DNA from 2 places in the Micromonospora sp. DT47 genome. Region 1 is predicted to be linked to the other one. Evidence: riboswitches for the same ligand, from Rfam matches in the RefSeq annotation. Region 1 holds a riboswitch; the other holds the start of a gene.
What was found. Region 1 has a riboswitch for thiamine pyrophosphate ahead of thiE (thiamine phosphate synthase). Riboswitches for the same ligand answer to the same signal wherever they lie in the genome.

Region 1 (3,343 bases):
TGACCAGCTCAGTGCCGGAGGCCCGGACCGCCTGCTCCAGCACGTGCAGGTTGGCCGCGCCGCCGGTGCCGAGGATCAGTCGGGAGCCGAAGGTCACGCCGGCCAGCTCGAAGGTCACCGGGATCACCCGCCCTGGGCGGCGCTGAGCACCTCGACCCGGTCGCCGTCGCGCAGCACGGTCGCCGGCCAGCCGGTACGCGGCACCACCTCGCCGTTGACCGCGACCGCCAGGCCGCGCTGCTGGGCGGTGACCACCCGGACCAGGTCCGCCACCGTCGACCCGCCGGGCAGCCTGCGCCCGGCGCCGTTCACAGTCAGTTCCATCTGCGCTCCTCCTCAGCGGTGAACCGGTCGGGCGTGAAGGAGTCCAGCAGCGGGTCCGCCTCGCCGGTGACGACCAGCTCGGTGATCAGGTCGGCGGTGACCGGGGTGAGCACGATGCCGTGCCGGTGGTGCCCGGTGGCGGCGAGCACGCCGGGTCGCCCGGGCAGCCGCCCGAGGATCGGCGCGTTGTCCGGGGTGCCGGGGCGAAGCCCCGCGGACGCCTCGACCAGGTCGTACTCGGCCAGGTCAGGGACCAGGTCGACGGCGGCGCGGAGCAGCCGCAGCATCGCGCCGGCGGTCACCTCGGTGTCGGTGCGCTCCTCGACGGTCGCCCCGACCACCACCTCGCCGCTGTCCCGGGGCACCAGGTAGACCGACTCGCCGTCGGCGTACCCCCGGATCACGTGCCGGAAGCCCGGCGCGCCGCGACCGGGCGCGCGGAGCCGGAGCACCTGCCCCTTCACCGGCCGGACCGGCAACCCGGTCAGCGCGGCGGCGCCGCAGCCCGCCGCCACCACGGTGACGCCGGCGTCCACGTCCGCGAGCCGGGCGACCGCGTCCGGCACCAGCGTCGCGCCGGCCCGCTCGGCCGCGGTCCGCAGCGCGGCGACCAACCGCCGCGGGTCGACCTGGTGGTCGCCGGGCGCGACCGCGCCTCCGCGCAGCCGCGGCGCCAGCGCGGGCTCGCGGTCCCGCAGCTCCGACGGGCGCAGCGGCGTGATCGGCAGCCCCAACCCCTGCTGGTACGACCACAGTCGCCGCGCCTCAGCCAGGTCGTCACCGGTCAGCCCGACGACGAGCGTGCCCTCGGTCCGGTAGCCGAATTCCTGCCCGGCGGCCTCGGCCAGCTCGGCGGCGAAGCCGGGCCAGCGGGCGGCCGAGTCGGCGAGCAGCCCGGTCAGCTCGTGCTCCCCGAAGTACGCCTCGGCCACCGGGGAGAGCATCCCGGCGGCGACGTGGGAGGCGCCCGAACCCGGCATCGGGTCGTGCACCACCACCCGCAGCCCGCGCGACGCGCAGCGCCACGCGATGGCCAGCCCGACCGGTCCCGCCCCCACCACGGCGACGTCCGGTCGGGTCAGCACGTCAGCGCCCCGAGCAGTCCAGCTGTCGCTCGGGCGGGATCCGCTGCCCCGGAGAGCGCCCCGACCACCGCCACCCCGTACGCCCCGGCGGCCCGCAGCGCCGGCACCGACGCGGCGGTCACCCCGCCGATCGCGATCACCGGCACGGCCACCGCCCCGGCGACGGCGCGTACCCCGTCCGGGCCGATCGGTGCCGGCAGCCCGGCCTTGGTGCTGGTGGCGTGGCACGGGCCGACGCCCAGGTAGCTGGCCCCGGCGGCGACCGCCTCCGCGGCGGTGCCCGGCTCCCGGGCGGTGGCGCCGAGCACGGCCGTGGAGCCGAGCACCCGGCGGGCCGCCCCGACCGGCAGGTCCTCGGCGCCGACGTGCCCGCCGGCGGCGCCCACCGCGAGCGCCACGTGCAGCCGGTCGTTGACCAGGCACGTCGCCCCGTACGGCGCGCAGAGCGCGACCACCCGGCGGGCCAGGTCGTACGCCTCGCGGTCGGTGGCCTCGTCCTCCACCCGAACCTGGACGACCAGCTCCGCGCGGGCCACCGGCAGGGCGGCGCGCAGCACGGCGAGCGGGTCACGCCCCGGCCGGGTGTCGGTGATCAGATGCAGTCGCCCGAGGGACGGCACGGCAACACTCCTCCCTGCGCCGGCATTACCCGGATCAGGTTCAACGGTCGGGGGCTTCAGCCCCCCTCTCAGCCCGGTGCACCGGGCTCCCGTGGGTCACTTGCGGCATACCGTACGACGGATGCGCGGATCCGCCAAGGGCGGGGGTGCGGATTTCCCACTGGCCGTCTCATGTCGACGGCGAGGGCAGCGCGTGACGGACCGCTCACGCCATGCTGTCCGGTTGACCGGCTGCGAAAGCCGGCGGACCGGGTAGGTCAGAGGATGGCGTCGAGGGCGTCCAGGTCCTCGTCGGTGGGCTGCCAGGTGCCGGCGGCGGCATTGGCGCGTACCTGCTCCGGCGTGGTGGCACCGGCGATCACCGAGGTCACCGCCGGCCGGGCGGCCAGCCCGCCGATGGCCACCTGGAGCACGGACAGACCCCGCTCGGCGGCGTACGACTCGATCGCCTCGATGGTGTCCCAGTCCGCGGCGGCCAGGCGCTGGGCGTACCGGCCGCCGCCGGAGAGCCGGCTGCCGGCGGGCGGGGCCTCGTTGCGCTTGTACTTGCCGGTGAGCAGGCCGTTGGCGAGCGGGAAGAACGGCAGCATGCCGAGGCCGAAGCGCTCGCAGGCGGGGATGACCTCGGTCTCGACGGACCGCTCCAGCAGGCTGTAGTGGTTCTGCGCGGAGATGAAGCGGGCCCGCCCGTTCGAGGAGGCGACCCAGTCGGCGTCGGCGATCTGCCAGCCGGCGAAGTTGGAGTTGCCGAGGTAGCGCACCTTGCCGGCGCGCACCAGGTCGTCCAACGCGGCGAGCGTCTCGTCGATCGGGGTGCCCGGGTCGGGCTCGTGCATCTGGTACAGGTCGATGTGGTCGGTGCCGAGCCGGCGCAGCGACGCCTCGACCGCGCGGGCGATGTAGCGCCGGGAACCACGCGCACCGAAATCCGGCCCGTTCATGCCGTGCATGTCCATGCCGAACTTGGTGGCCAGCACCACGTCGTCCCGGCGTCCCTTGAGCGCTTGGCCGAGCAGTTCCTCGGAGCCGCCCTGCGGCTCGCCGTAGATGTCCGCGGTGTCGAAGAAGGTGATGCCGGCGTCGAGCGCGGCGTCGACCACCGCCCGGGTGCCGTCGAGGTCGAGCTTGCGGCCAAAGTTGTTGCAGCCGACGCCAACCACGGACACCACGAGCCCGGAGTTGCCCAACCGGCGGTAGGTCATCTCAGTCACGAGATCCACCCTATGCCCGCCCCTGCCCGGCCGACCGGTCAGCCGAGCACCTCGGCGACCAGACCGCGCGCCGCGGCGATGGTGGCGGCCAGCTCGGCCGGGT
Region 2 (3,343 bases), on a different contig from region 1:
TCAGCAGGCGGGGCGCGGTGGCCAGGGCGGTCGCCACGCTCAGCCGCCGCGCCTCGCCGCCGGAGAGGGTGTAGGGGTTGGCCGCCGCCAGCTTCGTCAGCCGCAGCCGCTCCAGCAGTCCGTCCACGGTGGACGCGATGGTCGCCTCGGGTCGACCGGTCCGGCGCGGGCCGAGCGCCAGCTCGTCGAAGACCGTGCCGGTGACGAACTGGTGCTCCGGATCCTGGAAGACCGAGCCGATCCGCCGGGCCAGTGCGGGTGCCCGCCAGCGGTGCGGGGGAGTACGGGCGTCGGCCCCGGCTAGCTCCGCCGTCGCGGTGACCGTGCCGGCGCCCGGCCGGAGCAGCCCGCCGAGCAGCAGCGCGAGGGTGGACTTGCCGGCGCCGTTCGGCCCGAGCACGGCGAGCGCCTCGCCGGCGCGTACCCGGAGATCGGTGACGGCCAGCCGGGGTGGCAGGCCGAGCCGGTCGGCGGTGAGCAGCAGCTCCCCGGCGGGCGCGGTGGCCCGCCGGGGCGGCGCGATACGGCCGGGCACCCAGACGCCCTCGGCGGCGAGCGCGTCGCCGTACGCGGCGAAGACCGCGCCGGGCGGTCCGTCAGCCCGGACCCCGCCGCCCGGCTCCAGCACCACCACCCGGTCGACCAGCGGCAGCGCGTCGGCGACCCGGTGCTCGACCAGGATCAGGGTGGTGTCGGCGTCCAGGGCGGCGGCCACCGCCTGCCGGACCAGCGCGGCGCCGGCCGGGTCGAGGTTCGCCGTCGGCTCGTCGAGCAGCAGCAGCCCCGGGCGCAGGGCGAGCGCCCCGGCCAGGGCGAGGCGCTGCTGCTCGCCGCCGGAGAGCGCCGCCGTCGGCCGGTCCCGGTGGTACGGGAAGCCGACCCGGCGCAGCGCCTCGTCCACCCGCGGCCAGATCTCGCCGGCCGGCACCCCGCGGTTCTCCAGCCCGAACGCGACGTCGTCGCCGCACCGGGCCATCACCAGCTGGGTCTCCGGGTCCTGGAAGACGATGCCGACCCGTTCCCGGCCCTTGCGCGGGTCGAGACCGTCGATCTCGACGGTCCCCTCCTGCTCGCCGGAGTCGTCGGGCAGCAGCCCGGCCAGCGCCGCCAGCAGGGTGCTCTTGCCCGCCCCGGAGGGCCCGAGCAGCAGCACCCGCTCCCCGGCCTCGACGCGCAGGTCGACACCACGTACCGCCCAGGCCTTCCGCCCGGCGTGCCGCCACCCGAACCCGCGCATCTCGACCGCGCTCACCCGTGCCCCCTCCCTGCCCAGCCTGCCCGGTCGATCATGAGGTCGACGGTGGTTCCCGCGATCGACCTCGCCGGCAACCCCATGACCGACGTGGATTACCGGTGGCCGGTCAGACGGCGGCGCGTTCGCGGCCGGCGGGGAAGCGGTCGAGGACGCCGGTGCCGGCCAGCGCGCGGGTGAGCGCGACGCTGCCCAGACCCGCCACCACCAGCGAGCTGGCCGCCGTGATCAGGATGTACGGGAGGCGGAAGCTGCCCCACGCGGTGCCCGGGTACCAGACGAAGACGTCATAGATCGCGGCGGCGAGTCCGGCGAGCGTGCCCGCCAGCAGCGCGACGGGCAGCCGGTAGTTGCGGTACGCGAACAGCGCGAAGGCCAGCTCGGCGGCGGCCGCCTCCAGCGGGCCCTGCACGACCAGCGTCCAGCCCCAGCTGCTGCCGAGCGCCACCGACACCAGCGCGGCGAAGGTGAGGGTGAAGAACGCGGCGCCGGGCTTGCGGATGATCAGCGCGCCCAGCACCGCCGGCACGAGCCACACGCCGTAGAGAACCGCCCGGCCGGGCAGCGGGATCGCGTCCGCCGGCCCGTTCCACAGCAGGCCCCAGGCCCAGAAGATGACGCCGAAGGCCACCCCGAGCACCGAGGCGATGACGATGTCGATGGTGCGCCACCGGCTGGTGGTGTTGTCCCGCATGATTGCTCCCAGTTCAGGTGAAGGAACCAGGAGAAGACGCACGCCGCGCCCGGTACACCGGACGGCGGCGCGGCTGGAGGTCGACCGAACTCCCTGCGCTGGCATTACCCAGATCAGGTTCGAGGGTCTGCGGGCGGTGCCCGCACTCTCAGCGCTGTGCGCTCCCCTGTCGGATGTGAAGTTGTCTCGGCAGACGCTAGCACTGACCTGGGGCCACGGCCCAGCCGCTCGGCGGCCGACCCGGCGGCGCACGGTGACCCGGCGGCGGGCTGGGTAGGCTGCCGATCATGCGGGTCGAAGCGCGAGGGCTGACGTTCGAGGTACGCACCGGCGGCCCGGAGGGCGGCGACCCCGTCCTCCTGCTGCACGGCTTCCCCCAGCACGGCGGGGAGTGGGACGAGGTGGTGCCGGCACTGCACGCCGCCGGCCTGCGCACGTACGCGCTGGACCAGCGCGGCTACTCGCCGGGCGCCCGGCCGGCCGCCGTCGAGGACTACCGGATGGCCGAGTGCGTCGCCGACGCGGTCGCCGTGCTCGACGCGCTCGGGGTCGACGCCGCGCACGTCGTCGGGCACGACTGGGGTTCGCTGGTCGCCTGGCACCTGGCCGCCCGGCACCGGGAGCGGGTCCGGACGCTGACCGCCGTCTCGGTGCCGCACCCGGGCGCCATGGCGCACGCACTTTCCACCGATCCGCAGCAGAAGGCGCGCTCGTCGTACATCCTGCTGTTCCGCAAGCCGGGCAAGGCGGAGAAGGTGCTGCTGGCGCTCAACGCCGCCGCGCTGCGCAGGATGCTCGGCGGCGTCGGGGACGCCGAGCGGGTCGCCAGGTACGCCGAGCCGATGCGCGAGCCGGGCGCGCTGACCGCCGCGTTGAACTGGTACCGGGCAATGTCCCGCACCGACCTGGCCGCCACCGGGCCGGTCGATGTGCCGACCACGTACGTCTGGAGCGACAAGGACGTGGCCATCGGCCGGACGGCCGCCGAGGCGTGCGCGGCGCAGGTGACCGGCGATTACCGCTTCGTGGAGCTGTCCGGGGTGACCCACTGGATCCCCGACGAGGCGCCGGCTCCGCTGGCCGAGGCGATCCTGGACCGGGTCCGCGGCCTGGCCTGAGCCGGCCGCGGACCGCCCGGCACCGGTCCGCGGTGCGGCCCGGCCGGGAGCGGCCCGGCGCTCCCGGCGGGGGTGCGGCACCGGGCGGTGACGATCAGCAGACCGACGACGGACGGAGGAAGCATGACGGTGAGCGCCGAGGACTACCTGGCCGTGGTGACCGCGGCGATCGACCGGGTGGCGGCCGGCCAGCGCGAGGCGGTGGGTCGGGCGGCCGACCTGCTCGCCGAGGCGCTGCGGGCCGACGGGGTGATCCACGCCTTCGGCACCGGCCACTCC

Region 2: another riboswitch for thiamine pyrophosphate. It lies ahead of ACLQ2U_RS25675 (ECF transporter S component); the one in region 1 lies ahead of thiE (thiamine phosphate synthase).

Annotation. Positions count from the first base shown of each region.
Region 1 is NZ_JBNCLC010000024.1:37,513-40,855, forward strand. Features, by position in the region: gene ACLQ2U_RS26815 (thiazole synthase) at 1-127, opposite strand, end outside; gene thiS (sulfur carrier protein ThiS) at 124-324, opposite strand; gene thiO (glycine oxidase ThiO) at 315-1,409, opposite strand; gene thiE (thiamine phosphate synthase) at 1,403-2,029, opposite strand; TPP riboswitch at 2,024-2,132, opposite strand; gene ACLQ2U_RS26835 (aldo/keto reductase) at 2,287-3,249, opposite strand; gene ACLQ2U_RS26840 (hypothetical protein) at 3,279-3,343, opposite strand, start outside.
Region 2 is NZ_JBNCLC010000022.1:11,967-15,309, reverse strand. Features, by position in the region: gene ACLQ2U_RS25680 (ABC transporter ATP-binding protein) at 1-1,252, opposite strand, end outside; gene ACLQ2U_RS25675 (ECF transporter S component) at 1,362-1,946, opposite strand; TPP riboswitch at 2,019-2,124, opposite strand; gene ACLQ2U_RS25670 (alpha/beta fold hydrolase) at 2,234-3,064, shown strand; gene ACLQ2U_RS25665 (sugar isomerase domain-containing protein) at 3,188-3,343, shown strand, end outside.